DNA from 2 places in the Kribbella sp. NPDC051718 genome. Region 2 is predicted to be linked to the other one. Evidence: riboswitches for the same ligand, from Rfam matches in the RefSeq annotation. Region 2 holds a riboswitch; the other holds the start of a gene.
The links. A riboswitch is a leader RNA that binds a small molecule or an ion and turns the genes downstream of it on or off. The one in region 2 is predicted to bind cobalamin.
Positions count from the first base shown of each region.

Region 1: it holds a riboswitch for cobalamin, as region 2 does, so the genes downstream of both, AB0M15_RS23780 (ribonucleoside-diphosphate reductase subunit alpha) here and AB0M15_RS40725 (magnesium chelatase subunit D family protein) in region 2, are expected to answer to the same signal.

Region 1 covers NZ_JBFAYZ010000006.1:244,314-248,726, forward strand. The annotation lists gene nadC (carboxylating nicotinate-nucleotide diphosphorylase) at 1-93, opposite strand, end outside; gene AB0M15_RS23770 (NUDIX domain-containing protein) at 162-866, shown strand; gene AB0M15_RS23775 (serine hydrolase domain-containing protein) at 863-1,963, opposite strand; cobalamin riboswitch at 2,089-2,218, shown strand; gene AB0M15_RS23780 (ribonucleoside-diphosphate reductase subunit alpha) at 2,404-4,413, shown strand, end outside.
Region 2 covers NZ_JBFAYZ010000020.1:4,184-8,596, reverse strand. The annotation lists gene AB0M15_RS40725 (magnesium chelatase subunit D family protein) at 1-1,750, opposite strand, end outside; cobalamin riboswitch at 1,823-1,956, opposite strand; gene AB0M15_RS40720 (5'/3'-nucleotidase SurE) at 1,971-2,726, opposite strand; gene cobN (cobaltochelatase subunit CobN) at 2,739-4,413, opposite strand, start outside.

The DNA.
Region 1 (4,413 bases), on a different contig from region 2:
GACGCTCCATCTGGTGGTGACGTCGTCCACCGACCGGTCCTCGGCCAACGCGGCCGCGACCGCGGTCCGGACCGTCTCCGTTGTGAGTTGCACAGCATGCCCGCCCTCCATGAGGTTTTCGCTCCAGAGGCGATAACTAGCTGCACGCTACCATCGGCGTCGTGCCCGCAGCCAAGAAAGGTGATCCGGTTAACTTCCCCAGCTACCCGCACGAGGTGCTGTCAGTGGTCCTGTCGGTCCGGGACGGCAGGCTGTGCGTCCTGCTGTGGGAGCGCGCACGAGACCCGCATCGCGGCCGCTGGGCGCTGCCCGGCGGCGGGGTCGAGCCCACCCAGCGGCTCCGGGAAGCCATCAGCGTGCACCTGGCGACCAAGGTCGACGTCCGCGACGTCGCACACCTCGAACAGCTGGCCACCCACAGTGCGATCGATCGCGATCCGCGGGCCCGCGTCCTGGCGACGGCATACCTCGGCCTGGTTCCGTCCGACGTACAGCCGGTGCTTCCGTCCGACACGGTCTGGCATCCGGTCGACGACCTGCCACCGACCGCGTTCGACCATCACTACTTCATCGATGCCGCGGTCGGTCGGCTGCGCGCCAAGCTGTCCTACACGAACATCGGCTTCGCGCTGGCTCCCCTGGAGTTCACGATCGCCGAGCTGCGCGATCTGTTCAGCGCCGCACTGGGGTATGAGCTCGGCGCCACCAACCTGACCCGGGTCCTGACCCGACGCCACGTCATCGACCCGACCGAGCGCCGAGCCTCCCCCGGCCAGAGCGGCGGCCGGCCCGCGACCGTCTACAAATTCGCCGCCCGCGAACTGACCGTCACCGACCCCTTCGCAGTACTCCGACCACCCCGCTAACAGGCCCGGGTGGCGAGGTCCCAGACCTGGTCGAAAGCGTTGATTTCGGTGGGGTTGAAGCGGTTCTTGGTGACGGCTACCGAGATGCCGGTGGCGGTGTCGGCGTACGCGGCACTGCCACCGATGCCGACCATGCCGAAGACGGTCGGTGACACGGGGCGCATGCCGACCTGGCCGACTGTGTAGCCGAGGCCGTACTGCGCGGGTCCGCCGGTCATCTCGTCGAGGCCGGTGGTGGAGAGGGCTGTGATCTCGCGCAGTCGGGAGGGCGGCACCAGGCGTACGCCGTCGACCTCAGACATCAGAGCGGCATACATCCGGGCCAAGCCGCGAGCGGTGACGGTCCCCCAGGCAGGGATGTCCGCCATCGTCACCTCCACGTTGTTGGCGAGGGCCGCGTTGGGGAACAGCGATCGCGGGCCCGACTTGAAGAGCGGAAAGTCCGGAGGCAAGGAAGCGAACATAGCCGCCCCAGCCGGGTCGTCCTCGAAATGCGCCACCCGCCCCAACTCCGACGCCGGTACGCCGAAGTACAACTCCCCCGCGATCCCCAGCCGCGCACCGATCCCATCAGCCAGCACCGAGGAGATCGGCGCGCCGCAAACCCGTCGCACGACCTCGCCGACGATGAAGCCGAAGGTGACCGCGTGATACCCGACCCGCGACCCCGGCACCCACCACGGCTCCAGCCCGGCGATCACCGCACACATCTCGTCCCAATCGCAGAACCGCGCCAACGTCAGATCCGCGGGCACCGCCGGTACGCCGGCCGAATGCGTCAACACCTGTCGAACAGTCGCCGACTCCTTGCCATGAGCCCCGAACTCAGGCCACAGCGAAGCCACCACCGTGTCGTACGACAACACCCCCTCCTCCACCAGCACGTGCACAACGGTCGACGTCACCCCCTTCACCGCCGACGCCGCATAGAACAACGTGTCCGACGCGACCGGCCTCCGAGCCGAGGCCATCCCCGCCACCGCATCCACGATCAACTCACCCCGACGGTAGACAGCGGCCTGTACGCCGTTCTCCGCACCCGACGCGACCAGCCCGTCGATGACGGACTGGATCTGCTCCTGCAACAACTCACTCATACCGGCTCCTCGTTGGACGACTCTCAGTACCGGGTCGGAGCCGCTGAGCCAAACTTGACATTGCCCCGAGATGCGTTTTTCACACAAGATGTGCGACATGCGGCGAGTCGAGGCACTAGATGTGGGGTTCAGCGGGTTAAGGTCTCAGCACTGGTCGACAGGGGAATCCGGTGAGAATCCGGGGCTGCCCCGCAGCGGTAAGCGGATGAAGCAGTCCCGTGAGCCCGAATACCTGCGACCGGCGCGCGTGCCGCCGGCACGCGCTGTCCGAGACCTCGAGGGCGGGTCGCAGGGCGAGACAGCAGCAGACCGTCGGGTTGGCGCGCACCAGCAGTGGCAGTACCGCGCGGGCAGCCCACGGGTGGAGTCTGGGCTCCTCGACGATCTGCGCGCGCGTCCCGTCATGCGCTCAACCGGGTCTCGGTCACCAAGAGACTCGCGTGGAGAGAGCGCTTGTGACCATCGTTTCAGCAGGTCAGTCAGCCAAAGACCAGGCCGCACCCCCGAACCAGCTCACCGTCGTCCGCCGGGACGGCAACAGCACCGCCTTCGACCCGACCAAGATCTCGGTCGCGCTCAGCAAGGCGTTCCTCGCGGTCGAGGGCAGCGAGGCCGGCGCCAGCCACCGCGTCCGCGACCTGATCGCCGACCTCACCGCCAAAATCATCCAAGCGATCACCAGCAGGGGCGACGCGAGGCGCAGCGTCCAGGTCGAGGACATCCAGGACCAGGTCGAGCTGGCGCTGATGCGGGCCGGCGAGCACCAGGTCGCTCGCGCCTACGTCCTGTACCGCGAAGAGCGCACCAAGGCCCGTACCCCCGACACAGCGGCCGAGCTGAGTACCAAAACCCAGCCGGTGATCACCGTCCGAGCCGCCGACGGCAGCACCGCTCCGCTGGACGTCGACCGGCTCCGCGTCATCGTCGCCGAGGCTGCGACGGGCCTCGACTCGGTGGATGCCGAGCTGATCCTCAACGAGACGCTCGGCTCCTGTTACGACGGCATCGCGCAGCACGAGGTCGAGCTCGCGCTGGTGATGGCGGCGCGCGGGTACGTCGAGACGGAACCGCAGTACAGCTACGCGGCCGCCCGGCTGCTGCTCGACCAGATCCGTCGCGAGACGCTCGGCCGGGTGCACGGTGAGCCGCGGCAGGCGAGCCAGGCCGACATGGCCACGGCATACGTCGACTACTTCCCGCAGTACATCCAGACCGGTATCGACGCAGGCCTGCTCGACCCCGAGCTGGCCACGTTCGACCTGGCCAAGCTGGCCGCGGCGATCAAGCCCGAGCGTGACCTGGACTTCGCCTTCCTCGGCCTGCAGACCCTGTACGACCGCTATCTCCTGCACATCGACAAGATCCGGTTCGAGCTCCCGCAGGCGTTCTTCCTCCGGGTGGCGATGGGCATCTCGCTGAAGGAGGAGAACCGCGAGGACCGCGCGATCGAGTTCTACGAGTTGCTCAGCTCGATGCGGTTCATGTCGAGCACGCCGACCCTCTTCAACTCCGGTACTACGCGCCCGCAGCTCAGCTCCTGCTTCCTCACCACGGTCGACGACGACCTGTCCGGCATCTTCGCGGGCATCCGGAACAACGCGCTGCTGGCGAAGTACTCGGGTGGTCTGGGCAACGACTGGACCCCGGTCCGCGGGATCGGCGCCAAGATCCGCGGCACCAACGGCGAGTCGCAGGGCGTCGTACCGTTCCTCAAGATCGCCAACGACACGGCCGTCGCGGTGAACCAGGGCGGCAAGCGCAAGGGCGCGGTCTGCGCGTACCTCGAGACCTGGCACATGGACATCGAGGAGTTCCTCGACCTGCGCAAGAACACCGGTGACGAGCGTCGCCGCACGCACGACATGAACACGGCCAACTGGGTGCCCGACCTGTTCCTGCAGCGGGTCGAGGCCGGCGGCGACTGGACGCTGTTCTCGCCCGACGAGGCGCCGGACCTGCACGACCTGTACGGCGCCGCGTTCCGGACGGCGTACGAGAACTACGAGGCAGCCGCCGACCGTGGTGAGATCCGGGTGTTCCGCCGGGTCAAGGCCGTCGATCTCTGGCGCCGGATGCTGACCGTGCTGTTCGAGACCGGTCACCCGTGGATCACCTTCAAGGACGCGTGCAACCTGCGTTCGCCGCAGCAGCACGACGGCGTCGTGCACTCGTCGAACCTGTGCACCGAGATCACCCTGAACACCACCGTCGACGAGACCGCGGTCTGCAACCTGGGCTCGGTCAACCTGGTCGCGCACCTGACGGACACCGGTCTGGACGCCGAGCTTCTGAAGAGCACCGTCAAGACGGCCATCCGGATGCTCGACAACGTGATCGACGTGAACTTCTACACCACGCCCGAGTCGGAGCGCGCGAACCAGCGTCACCGCCCGGTCGGCCTCGGCTTGATGGGCTTCGCGGACGCGCTGTTCGCGCTGCGCATCCCGTAC
Region 2 (4,413 bases):
TCGCCTCCGCCCCGGCGAAGGTGACCAGACCGACGGTGTCGCGCCGCTGATAGGCGTCGAGCAGCAGAGAAACGATCGCGGTCTTCACCTCGGTCATCCGCTTCTTCGTCCCCATCGACCCAGACGCATCAACACAGAACAACACAAGATTGCCTTCACGCCCTTCCCGCACGGCAAGCCGAACATCCGAGGCCCACACGGCAAGCCCGGAGCTGCCGGGGGCGGGGCGGGTGGGGGTCGTGCGGCCGCGGGCGTGTTGGTGTGGGGCGGCGGCGCGGAGGGTGGCGAGGAGGTGGGGGCGGCCGGATTCACGGCCGACTCGGGGGCGGGCGCCGACTACTCGGCCAACCTCGGTGAGTGCTCTCGAGCGGCGGCCGGCTACGCCTGCGCCTGCTGATTGGACGCTCAGGAGGCGGGCCTTGTATGGCTCGGCGCTGGCGGCGACTTGGCCGGTGGGCGCTGGGCCGAGGAGAGCGCTTCCTGGGTTGTCGGCCTTGTCTGGGTCAGCTGCGTCGGTCGGCGGCTGGGGCGCGTCGGGGCGGTCGAGTTCGGCGTCGGTGTTCGGCGCGTGGTCGGTTTCGGTTGGCGGGGTGCCGTCGGGGCCGCCGCTGCCCGGGCCTCCGTCGGGACCGCCGTCGGGGGTGTCGTCTGGGTCGTCGTCGGGGGTGTGGTTTGGGGGGGTGCTGTTTTGGATGGCTTGTTCTAGTTGGTCGTCGTCGAGGCCGGGCGCGTCGAAGGGGTTGCGGCGTTTGCGGTGTGGGAGGGCCAGCTTGGCGGCGGCTCGGACGTCTTCGACCTCGACGACAGTTCGGCCGGACCAGGCGGCGTGGGCTACCGCGGTGCGGGCGGTGACGAGGTCGGCGCGCATGCCGTCGACGTCGAAGGAGGCGCAGATCTCGGCGATCTGGCGCAGGGCGGCGTCGGTGAGGATGACGTCGGCCAGGCGGGACTGGGCTTTGACTATGCGCTCGGAGAGTTCGGCTTGCGCGCCGGCGTACCGGCTGATGAAGACGGTCGGGTCGGCCTCGTACGCGAGTCGCGCCCGCATCACCTCGACCCGTACTGCGGGATCGCGGCTGGCGACGACGTCGACCGTCAGGCCGAAGCGGTCGAGGAGTTGCGGGCGGAGCTCGCCCTCCTCGGGGTTCATCGTGCCGACCAGCACGAACCGCGCCGGGTGGGTGATCGAGACGCCGTCCCGCTCGACCGTCGCCCGTCCCATCGCGGCGGCGTCGAGCAGGACGTCGACCAGGTGGTCGTGGAGCAGGTTGACCTCGTCGACGTACAACAACCCGCGATGAGCCGCCGCCAACAGACCGGGCTCGTAGACCGTCACACCCTCAGAGAGCGCTCGCTCCAGATGCAACGACCCAAGCACCCGATCCTCGGTAGCACCCACGGGCAGCTCGACGAGGCGCGCGGGGCGCGAGATCGCCGCGGGAAAAGCACCCGCAGCGGAGGTATCGGGGCCGGGGGCGGTCGTGTGGGGGGCGTCGGGGCAGGTGGGGTCGAGGTTGGTGGGGTCGCAGGAGAAACGGCAACCCTCGATCACGTCTACAGCGGGGAGGATCTCGGTGAGGGCGCGGACGGCGGTGGATTTCGCCGTGCCCTTTTCGCCGCGGATCAGTACGCCGCCGATCGCCGGCGAGACTGCCGCCAGGATCAGCGCGAGCTGGAGGTCTTCCATCCCGACCACCGCCGTGAACGGGAAACCGGTCGGAATCGGCTGGTGGTTCGGGGCTGACCCCATCGGCGGTGCTTCCCTTCGTCCTGCGGGTGTCCACGCCCGCCTCGGCACTTGGCACGCCAGGGGCGCGGAGAGCGCTCCCTGACGGACGGTGGCAGATGTTCTGGCTTCCGGGCATGAGCCCGGTCACAGTGGCGGGACCGCCCCGGAATTCAGCCCCGCGGGGCCGTCACCGGTGTTCCTCCACAACCGTCCCGGCGATCATTCCACACCGGCCGGAACGCTACTGCGAGAAGGCCGCCGTCAGGTGAGTAGCGGCGGAGTCGCCGGGGAGTTCGCCGACGCCGGTGATCGGCGTGACGGTGATGTAGCCGGCGAGCAGCAGCGCCTCGTCGGTGTCGGTCTCCGTCGGGGGCTCGCGCAACACCAGACCGACGATCGGCTCACCCGTCGGAGCCTTCTCGAGTACCAGCCGAGAGCGCTCGTAGGGGACCAGGCGGGCCCACCGGGCGCCTTTCAGTTCGGCCAGCGGTACGTCGGGGACGTTGACGTTGATGACCGTGCCCTGCGGCTGCTCGAGCAGCCAGGAGAGCGCTTCCGCAGCCACGGCCGCTGCCGTTTCGACGTACGACGGCTGCTCGGAGTCGATGCTGATCGCGAGCCCGGACAGCCCTTGGCTGGACGCGGTCAGCGCGGCGGCGACCGTACCGGAGTGCAGGATCGGGCCGATGTTGTGCCCGTTGTTGATCCCGGACACGACCACGTCCGGCGACGGCCCGAACGCGCCGAGCCGGGCCAGCGTCACGGCCAGCGCCGGCGTCCCGTCGATCCCGATGAAGCCGTTCTCACCGACCTTCGACGAGATCGCCTTGCCGATCATCCCGGCTCGCGAACTCCCGACCCCGCTCTGGTCGTCCCACGGCGCCACCACCTGGACCGCATGGCCTAGGCCTTCCATGGCCGCAGCGAGCGCCTGGATGCCCAGGGACTCATAGCCGTCATCGTTGGTGACCAGGACTCTCAGCTGTTCGGGCGCCATGCGACCACCCAATCAGGCACGGTCCTCGATGTCACCTTCGGTCTCAAGAACGGCAGTGCGCAGGGTTTCCAGTGCTTCCTTGCTCGGCTCGGCCCACAATCCGCGCTGGGCGGCCTCGAGCAGCCGCTCCGCGATCCCGTGCCGCGCCCAGGGGTTGGACTTGCGGAAGAACTCGGCGATCTCCGGGTTCGCGACGTACTCCGTGGTGAGCGTCTCGTACATCCAGTCGTCCACCACGCCGGCCGTGGCGTCGTACCCGAACAGGTAGTCCACGGTCGCCGCCATCTCGAAGGCGCCCTTGTACCCGTGCCGCTGCATCGCCGCCATCCAGCGCGGGTTCACCACCCGCGCCCGGAAGACCCGCTTGGTCTCCTCCTCCAGCGTCCGGGTCTTCACCTGAGCCGGTACTGCGGAGTCGCCGATGTACGCCTTCGGGTTGGAACCGGTCAGGTGGCGCACCATCGCGACCATGCCACCGTGGTACTGGAAGTAGTCGTCCGAATCCATGATGTCGTGCTCGCGGGTGTCGGCGTTCTTCGCCGCGACCTGGATCCGCGCATAGGCCCGCTCCATCGACGGCCGGGCCTCCGCACCGTCGAGATCCTTGCCGTACGCGTACCCGCCCCAGACCGCATAGACCTCGGCAAGCTCGGCATCGGTACGCCAGTTGCGCGCATCGACAAGCGGCAGCAATCCAGCGCCGTACGAGCCCGGCTTGGACCCGAAGACGCGCGCGGTCGACGACCGCAGATCATTGCCTGCAGCAACATCAGCGTCGACGTGCGCCCGAAGATAGTTGCTCTCGGCATCTTCATCGAGCGCGGCCACAGTGCGGACGGCCTCGTCGAGCAACGAGACGACATGCGGGAACGCGTCCCGGAAGAAGCCCGAGATCCGGATCGTCACGTCGACGCGCGGACGCCCCAGCTCCTCGAGCGAGACGACCTCGAACCCGGTGACGCGGCGAGACGCCTCATCCCAGACCGGGCGGCAGCCGAGCAGCCACAGCACCTCGGCCAGGTCGTCGCCCTGGGTGCGCATCGCGGACGTACCCCAGACGGTCAGACCGACCGATCGCGGCCACTCCCCCGTCTCCGCCTTGTGCCTGGCGAGCAGCGAGTCGGCCAGCGCGACACCGACCTCCCAGGCGTTGCGGCTCGGGATCGCCTTGGGGTCGACGGCGTAGAAGTTCCGGCCGGTCGGCAGGACGTTCACCAGGCCGCGCGTCGGCGACCCCGACGGCCCGGCTTCGACGAAACGGCCGTCCAACGCGCGCAGTACGTTCGTCAGCTCGTCGCCGGTGCGGGCCAGCCGCGGTACGACCTCGTCTGCGGCGAACTGCAACGACTTCTCAACCTGAGCACTCGAGCGACCGAGCACCTCCTCGATGACGACCGGGACCTTGGCCGCGTCCCACGCCAGCGTCTCCATGCTGACAACCAGCTTGCGCGCGACGGCCTCCAGCAGGTCGACGCCATCGGCCCCGCTCACGGCAGGGAGATCAGCCAGCGTCGCCAGGTCCGCCAGCTCCGGTACGGCGACGCCCGGGTTCTCCAGCATCGCCGCTTCGTCGACGCCAAAGGTCTGGCCGAGGGCGGCTCGCAGACCGGGTACGGCGCCCGAGACGCCGCCCCACATCTGCTGCGCACGCAGTACGGCGAGAACGAGGTTGACCCGCGCTTCACCG